Regions from separate parts of the Streptomyces sp. NPDC005423 genome, predicted to be linked through region 2. Evidence: predicted binding sites of a transcription regulator. Region 2 holds the regulator's gene; the other holds the start of a gene.
The links. Region 2 encodes HrcA, which represses chaperone genes, less so after heat shock. Its sites were predicted from a motif close to TTNGCACTCNGNNNNNCNGAGTGCNAA; they were not measured.
Positions count from the first base shown of each region.

Region 1: a site for HrcA is predicted at 1,732-1,758, ahead of groL (chaperonin GroEL). Genes of this name have one in related genera too.

Region 1 covers NZ_JBEXET010000017.1:2,146-6,560, reverse strand. The annotation lists gene thrC (threonine synthase) at 1-622, shown strand, start outside; gene ABZT12_RS19315 (ubiquitin-like small modifier protein 1) at 619-894, shown strand; gene ABZT12_RS19310 (cold-shock protein) at 1,324-1,530, shown strand; gene groL (chaperonin GroEL) at 1,884-3,506, shown strand; gene ABZT12_RS19300 (NADH:flavin oxidoreductase) at 3,699-4,415, shown strand, end outside.
Region 2 covers NZ_JBEXET010000002.1:293,389-297,803, forward strand. The annotation lists gene dnaJ (molecular chaperone DnaJ) at 1-1,119, opposite strand, end outside; gene hrcA (heat-inducible transcriptional repressor HrcA) at 1,120-2,136, opposite strand; gene ABZT12_RS05180 (MBL fold metallo-hydrolase) at 2,305-3,027, shown strand; gene ABZT12_RS05185 (DUF3097 domain-containing protein) at 3,062-3,871, shown strand; gene hemW (radical SAM family heme chaperone HemW) at 3,950-4,415, opposite strand, start outside.

The DNA of each region.
Region 1 (4,415 bases), on a different contig from region 2:
CAACGTCAACCTGCGGCCGTACTACGCGGAGGGCTCCAAGACCCTGGCGTACGAGATCTGCGAGCAGCTGGGGTGGCGCCTGCCCGACCAGCTCGTGGTGCCGATCGCCTCGGGTTCCCAGCTCACGAAGATCGACAAGGGGCTGCGCGAGCTGATCGAGCTCGGGCTCGTCGAGGAGAAGCCGTACAAGATCTTCGGCGCCCAGGCCGAGGGCTGCTCGCCGGTCTCCGCCGCCTACAAGGCCGGCCACGACGTGGTGCGCCCGCAGAAGCCGGACACCATCGCCAAGTCGCTGGCGATCGGCAACCCGGCCGACGGGCCGTACGTCCTCGACATCGCGCGCCGGACCGGCGGAGCGGTCGAAGATGTCAACGACGAGCAGGTGGTGGACGCCATCAGGCTGCTCGCCCGGACCGAGGGCATCTTCGCGGAGACCGCCGGCGGTGTGACGGTCGGGGTGACGCGGAAGCTGATCGAGAACGGTCTGCTGGACCCGGCGCTCACCACGGTCGTCCTCAACACGGGCGACGGCCTCAAGACGCTGGACGCGGTCGCCGGCACCGGCCTGACCGCTACCATCCGCCCGAACCTGGACTCCTTCCGAGAGGCTGGCCTCGCATGAGCGTGACCGTCCGCATCCCCACCATCCTGCGCACCTACACCGGAGGCCGGGCCGAGGTCGCCGCCGAGGGGGCCACCCTCGGCGACGTCATCGCCGACCTGGAGAAGAACCACACGGGCATCTCGGCACGCGTCCTCGACGACCAGGGCAAGCTGCGCCGGTTCGTCAACGTCTACGTCAACGACGACGACGTGCGCTTCGAGCAGGGTCTGCAGACGGCCACGCCGGACGGTGCGGGAGTGTCGATCATCCCGGCCGTCGCCGGAGGCTGACCGACCGGTTGGTTACCCTTGGTAAGGCCGATTACCGAGAGTTCATCGAATTGCCCCCTCCGTGAGAGAAACGGAGGGGGCAATTCTGTATGGTTGAGCGCGGTACAGTTGGGGAACCGGCTCGCCGCGCCCCTCCGAGTTCACGCTCCGAGGCCCGCGAGAAGTAGCCAAAGTAGGCAGGTCTTTTGTGGCCAATGTTCCCTTTGTGGGGCCCGACTTGCCCTGAATCCCGACTAATTCTCCGGAATTCACCGAACGCCGATGCCCAGAATTCTCGTCCGATTGACCTGTTGCAGACGGCAGTTGGACAGATACATTCGGCCGCGGTCGACGCGTTCCGGCGCACGCCCCCAACCTGTGGGGGGTGAGGTCTGACCCGGATCCGCGAAGTGTGGATCTGTGCAAGGGCCAGTAATAGGGGAGTTAGGCATGGCTCAGGGCACCGTCAAATGGTTCAACGCGGAGAAGGGGTACGGCTTCATCGCGGTCGACGGTGGTGCGGATGTTTTCGTCCACTACAGCGCGATTCAGATGGACGGCTACCGCACCCTGGAAGAGGGTCAGCGGGTCGATTTCGAGATCTCGCAGGGACAGAAGGGGCCGCAGGCGGACATGGTCCGGCTCGCGACCAGCTGAAGCACGCGCCGACTTTACTGCAGCGTCGTTCTTCTGTTCGCCATAGAAGTTCACAGCAGTTCACAGCAGTGCGCCGAAGGGCTCGTACTCGCGGGTACGGGCCCTTCGGCATGCCCGCCCGGCCTCCCCGGCGGCCCCCGGACGAGGGTCGAACCGTGGGAGCCGCTTGCACTCGGCAGGGGCGAGTGCTAATCATTGGCGTTAGCACTCTGCAGGTGAGAGTGACAACGAGGATCGGGTCGGTGAGGCCCGCAGGCCAAGTGGGGCAAGGAACCACGCGGTCGGCGAGCCGTCCGTCGCGGGCGCCAGCGCGGTCCGGAGCAATCCACCCCAGTCCGGGAGGACCACTTCACATGGCCAAGATCATCGCGTTCGACGAGGAGGCACGGCGCGGCCTCGAGCGCGGCATGAACCAGCTCGCGGACGCCGTCAAGGTGACGCTCGGCCCCAAGGGCCGCAACGTCGTCCTCGAGAAGAAGTGGGGCGCCCCCACGATCACCAACGATGGTGTTTCCATCGCCAAGGAGATCGAGCTCGAGGACCCGTACGAGAAGATCGGCGCCGAGCTGGTCAAGGAAGTCGCCAAGAAGACGGACGACGTCGCCGGCGACGGTACGACCACCGCCACCGTTCTCGCCCAGGCCCTGGTCAAGGAAGGCCTGCGCAACGTAGCCGCCGGTGCCAACCCGATGGCCCTCAAGCGCGGTATCGAGAAGGCCGTCGAGGCCGTCTCCGGTGCCCTCCTGGAGCAGGCCAAGGACGTGGAGACGAAGGAGCAGATCGCCTCCACCGCCTCCATCTCCGCCGCCGACACCCAGATCGGCGAGCTCATCGCCGAGGCGATGGACAAGGTCGGCAAGGAAGGCGTCATCACCGTCGAGGAGTCGCAGACCTTCGGTCTGGAGCTTGAGCTCACCGAGGGCATGCGCTTCGACAAGGGCTACATCTCGGCGTACTTCGCCACCGACATGGAGCGTATGGAGTCCGTCCTGGACGACCCGTACATCCTGATCGCCAACTCGAAGATCGCCAACGTCAAGGACCTGCTCCCGCTCCTGGAGAAGGTCATGCAGTCGGGCAAGCCGCTGCTGATCATCGCCGAGGACGTCGAGGGCGAGGCCCTGTCGACCCTGGTCGTCAACAAGATCCGCGGGACCTTCAAGTCCGTCGCGGTCAAGGCCCCGGGCTTCGGCGACCGCCGCAAGGCGATGCTGAACGACATCGCCATCCTCACGGGCGGCGAGGTCATCTCCGAAGAGGTCGGCCTCAAGCTGGAGAACACCGGCATCGAGCTGCTCGGCCGGGCCCGCAAGGTCGTCATCACCAAGGACGAGACGACGATCGTCGACGGCTCCGGCTCCGCCGACCAGGTCGCCGGCCGCGTCAACCAGATCCGTGCCGAGATCGAGAACAGCGACTCGGACTACGACCGCGAGAAGCTCCAGGAGCGCCTCGCCAAGCTCGCCGGTGGCGTCGCCGTCATCAAGGCGGGCGCGGCCACCGAGGTCGAGCTCAAGGAGCGCAAGCACCGCATCGAGGACGCCGTTCGCAACGCGAAGGCGGCCGTCGAGGAGGGCATCGTCGCCGGTGGCGGCGTGGCGCTCATCCAGGCCTCCAACGTCTTCGAGAAGCTCGAGCTCGAAGGTGACGAGGCCACCGGTGCCGCGATCGTGAAGCTGGCGCTCGAGGCCCCGCTGAAGCAGATCGCCGTCAACGGTGGTCTCGAAGGCGGAGTCGTCGTCGAGAAGGTCCGCAACCTGCCCATCGGTCACGGCCTCAACGCCGCCACCGGTGAGTACGTGGACATGATCGCCGAGGGCATCATCGACCCGGCGAAGGTCACGCGCTCTGCTCTGCAGAACGCCGCGTCCATCGCCGCGCTCTTCCTCACCACCGAGGCCGTCATCGCCGACAAGCCGGAGAAGAACGCCGCGCCGGCCGGCGGCGGCATGCCGGGCGGTGACATGGACTTCTGATCCGCCGCTGGCTGATCAACGTCCTTGCGGAGGGCGGTACTTCCTGGAGACAGGAGGTGCCGCCCTCCGGCGTGTCCGGCATCACAGGGAGACGGCCGGTGGGGCGGGAATGTGGTGGGCGGCGGGGGAGTTGGACTTGACGGACATTCAATGCATACGCACATACCGTCTGGTACCGAGGAGTTCCCCCACGTGACTGTCAACGCCTCCGCCTCCCGCGCCGCCGAGATCCTGGGCCGCCCGATCGCCCTCAACGGCCTCACCGTTCCCAACCGGATCGTCATGGCGCCGATGACCCGCGAGTTCTCCCCGGGCGGCGTGCCCGGTGCGGACGTGGCCGGCTACTACGCGCGCCGGGCCGCCGCGGGCGTGGGCCTGATCGTCACCGAGGGCACCTACGTGGGCCACGAGTCCGCGGGACAGAGTGACCGCGTCCCGCGTTTCCACGGCGAGGAGCAGCTCGCGGGCTGGGCGAAGGTCGCCGAGGGCGTGCACGCCGCGGGCGGCACGATCGTGCCCCAGCTGTGGCACATCGGCATGGTCCGTGAGCAGGGCCAGCCCCCGTTCGCCGAGGCGCCCGCGGTCGGCCCCTCCGGTCTGCGGATCGGCGCCGACGAGCCCACCGGCAGGGCGATGACCCAGGGCGACCTGGACGACGTGATCGGCGCGTTCGCCGAGGCCGCCGCCGCGGCCGAGCGCATCGGCTTCGACGGGATCGAACTGCACGGCGCCCACGGCTACCTCCTCGACCAGTTCCTCTGGGCGGGCACCAACCGCCGTGCGGACGGTTACGGCGGTGACCCGGTCGCCCGTACCCGGTTCGCGGCGGAGATCGTCGCGGCGGTCCGGGGGGCGGTCTCCGCCGACTTCCCGATCCTGTTCCGTTACTCGCAGTGGAAGCAGGACGTC
Region 2 (4,415 bases):
GGCGTCCTTCAGCCGCGAGAACAGCCCTTGCTGGCCCGGTTGGAACTGGCCTATCGAGCGTTCCTCGCCGCGCAGTTGCGCCAGTTCGCGCAGGACGCGTTCCTGCTCGGGGTCGAGCTTGGTGGGGGTGGTGACCTCAACGTGCACGATGAGGTCGCCCCGGCCGCCGCCGCGCAGGTGGGTGATGCCCCGGCCGTGCAGCGGGATCGACTGGCCGGACTGGGTGCCCGGCCGGATGTCGACCTCTTCGAGACCGTCCAGCGTCTCCAGCGGCACCTTGGTACCGAGGGAGGCCGCCGTCATCGGCAGGGTGACCGTGCAGTGCAGGTCGTCCCCGCGCCGCTGGAACATCGCGTGCGGCAGCTCGTGGATCTCGACGTACAGGTCGCCGGCCGGACCGCCGCCGGGGCCGACCTCGCCCTCGCCCGCGAGCTGGATGCGGGTGCCGTTGTCGACGCCCGCCGGGATCTTGACGGTGAGCGTGCGGCGCGAGCGGACCCGGCCGTCACCGGCGCACTCCGGACACGGCGTGGGCACGACCGTGCCGAAGCCCTGGCACTGGGGGCAGGGCCGGGACGTCATGACCTGGCCCAGGAAGGACCGGGTGACCTGCGAGACCTCGCCGCGTCCGCGGCACATGTCACAGGTCTGCGCGGAGGTGCCGGGGGCCGCGCCCTCGCCGTTGCAGGTGTTGCAGACGACGGCCGTGTCGACCTGGATGTCCTTGGTCGTCCCGAAGGCCGCCTCGTCCAGCTCGATCTCCAGCCGGATCATGGCGTCCTGGCCCCGGCGGGTACGCGAGCGCGGTCCGCGCTGCGACGCCGTGCCGAAGAAGGCGTCCATGATGTCCGAGAAGTTCCCGAAGCCGCCCGCGCCGAAGCCGCCGGCCCCCGCGCCCGCCTGCGAGAGCGGGTCGCCGCCGAGGTCGTAGACCTGCTTCTTCTGCGGGTCGGAGAGCACCTCGTAGGCGGCGTTGATCTCCTTGAACCGCTCCTGGGTCTTCGGGTCCGGATTGACGTCCGGGTGCAGCTCGCGCGCGAGCCGGCGGAAGGCCTTCTTGATCTCATCCTGCGACGCGTCGCGACGCACGCCGAGAACGGCGTAGTAGTCCGTGGCCACTTAGGACTCCGCCAGGATCTGTCCGACGTACCGTGCCACTGCGCGTACCGCTCCCATCGTTCCCGGGTAATCCATGCGGGTCGGTCCGACCACGCCGAGCTTGGCGACTGCCTCGCCGCCCGAACCGTAGCCGACCGACACCACGGACGTGGAGTTGAGTCCCTCGTAGGCGTTCTCGTGACCGATCCGTACGGTCATGCCCGAATCCCCCGTCTCACCAAGCAACTTGAGGAGCACGACCTGCTCCTCCAGGGCTTCGAGGACGGGCCGGATCGTGAGAGGGAAGTCATGGACGAAGCGGGTGAGATTGGCGGTGCCGCCGATCATCAGCCGCTCCTCGGTCTCCTCGACGAGGGTCTCCAGCAAGGTGGAGAGCACCGTCGTGACCGTGCCGCGGTCCTCGGACTCGAAGGCCTCCGGCAGGTCCTGCACCAGCTGCGGGACGTCCGCGAAACGGCGGCCCGCGATCCGGCTGTTGAGCCGCGCGCGCAGATCCGCCAGGGACACCTCGCCGAACGGCGCCGGGCAGTCGATCATGCGCTGCTCGACCCGCCCGGTGTCCGTGATCAGCACCAGCATCACGCGCGCCGGGGCGAGCGACAGCAGCTCCACGTGCCGCACCGTCGACCGGGTCAGCGAGGGGTACTGCACGACGGCGACCTGCCGGGTCAGCTGCGCGAGCAGCCGTACCGTACGGCCCACGACGTCGTCGAGGTCCACGGCGCCGTCGAGGAAGTTCTGGATCGCGCGCCGCTCGGGACCGGTCATCGGCTTGACGCCGGCGAGCTTGTCGACGAACAGGCGGTAGCCCTTGTCGGTGGGGATGCGCCCGGCGCTGGTGTGCGGCTGGGCGATGTACCCCTCGTCCTCCAGGGCCGCCATGTCGTTGCGCACGGTCGCCGGGGAGACGCCCAGGCTGTGCCGCTCGGTGAGCGCCTTGGAACCCACCGGTTCCTCGGTGCCGACATAGTCCTGGACGATGGCGCGCAGCACTGCGAGCCTGCGTTCGCTGAGCATCGCGCACACCTCCAGCCTTCGTCCGCCCGGTCGCCCGGTGGTGTCTCCTGGCACTCTGAGCGCGCGAGTGCCAACGTTCCCCCGCCCAGTGTACGGCTGTGAGGTACACCCCCGGCAAGGCCGGTCCCGTGAGGTGCCGGCACGGGGTGCCCCCGCTAGCGTCGCCGTATGACGCTGACTTGGGAAGAGCTGGGGTGGGAACGGCTGGCCGACGGGGTGGGGCGGTGCCGGCTGCCCGGCTGGGACTGCACGGCGGGGCTGGTCGTGGGGCCGGAGTCGGTGCTGATGGTGGACGCGGGGTCGAGCCTCGCGGAGGGCGTGCGGCTGCGGGCGAGGGCACGGGAACTCACCGGCCGCGATGTGACCCATCTCGCGCTCACCCACGCCCACTTCGACCATGTCCTCGGTGCCGCGGCGTTCGGGGACGCGGAGGTGTTCGGCGCCGCGGGCCTGGACGGTGCCCTGGACCGGGGGCGGGCCGCGCTGCGGGCGGACGCGGTGGCCAACGGGCTGGACCCGCGGGCGGCGGACGAGGCGGTGGCGGCCCTGGTGCGCCCCGGCCACCCCGTCACCGGTGAGCGGGCCCTCCCGCTGGGCGGCGGCCGCCGGGTGGTGCTCGCGGACGTGGGCCCCGGCCACACCGCGCACGATCTGGCGGTCCTGGTGCCGGGCTCCCCCGCGGTGGTCTTCTGCGGCGACCTGGTCGAGGAGTCCGGCGAACCCCAGGCGGGCCCGGACGCCGTACCGGCGCGCTGGCCGGCCGCCCTCGACCGGCTGCTCGCCCTGGGCGGTGCGGACGCGCTGTACGTGCCCGGTCACGGAGCGGTGGTGGACGCGGGTTTCGTGCGGGCGCAGCGGGACGCGCTGGCGGCGCGTTCCGGCGTGTCGTGAGGAGGCGGGGGCCGGTTCTCCTATCGTCATCCGAATGCGCCAGTACTCCGCCGACCTGACCCCGCCGTGGAAGAAGCCCAAGGCCGCCCCGGAGGTCCCGGCCGAACCGGGGCTGGTGGTCGAGGAGCCCGGGACCGGTTTCTGCGGGGCGGTGATCCGCTGCGAGGCCGGCACGGTGACCCTGGAGGACCGCTTCGGCAAGCACCGCGTCTTCCCGCTGGAACCGCGCGGCTTCCTCCTGGAGGGCCGCGTGGTGACCCTGGTGAAGCCCGCGCCGGGTCCGCGGCGGCCCGCCCGTACGGCATCCGGTTCGGTGGCCGTCCCCGGGGCACGCGCGCGGGTGGCCCGCGCCGGGCGCATCTACGTCGAGGGCCGGCACGACGCCGAACTCGTCGAGAAGGTGTGGGGCGACGACCTGCGCGTCGAGGGCGTGGTCGTGGAGTACCTGGGGGGAGTCGACGATCTCCCGGCGATCGTCGAGGAGTTCGGCCCCGGGCCCGACGCCCGCCTCGGTGTCCTGGTGGACCACCTGCTCCCCGGCACCAAGGAGTGGCGCATCGCCCAGTCGGTGACCAGCGAGCACGCCCTCGTGGTGGGACACCCCTACATCGACATCTGGGAGGCCGTGAAACCGGCCTGTGTGGGCATCGAGGCGTGGCCCCGGGTGCCGCACGGCCAGGACTGGAAGACGGGGGTGTGCCGGGCCGTCGGCTGGCCGGAGAACACCGGCGCGGTGTGGCAGGCGATCCTGGCCCGGGTCGCCTCCTACAAGGACCTGGAACCCGAACTGCTGGGCCGCGTCGAGGAGTTGATCGATTTCGTCACGGCCAGCGGGGCGGCCTGACCTCCTCGCAGGTGGCGAACTCACTGGTGTCCGGACGGACGGACCAGGAGTCCCGCACCGCTTCACTCCCTAGAGGAATCAGTCCACCAGGTCCCTGACCACCGCGTCGGCCAGCAGCCGTCCCCGCAGGGTGAGTACCGCGCGTCCCTCCTCGAACGGAGCCCCCTCCAGCAGTCCGTCCGTGCGGGCCCGGCGGGAGGCGGCGAGGCCCTCCGGCCGCAGCAGGTCCAGCGGGGCGCCCTCGCGCAGGCGCAGCTCCAGCAGGATGCGCTCCACCCGCCGGTCCTCCTCGTTGAGGATCTCCCGGCCCGCGCCCGGTGAGCGGCCCGCGGCGAGAGCTGCCGCGTACGCCCCGGGGTGCTTCACGTTCCACCAGCGCACGCCGCCCACGTGGGAGTGCGCGCCGGGGCCCGCGCCCCACCAGTCGGCGCCGCGCCAGTACAGCTCGTTGTGCAGGCAGCGGGCGGCGGGCGAGGTGGCCCAGTTGGACACCTCGTACCAGTCGAAGCCCGCCGCCGCCAGCACCTCGTCCGCGATCAGGTAG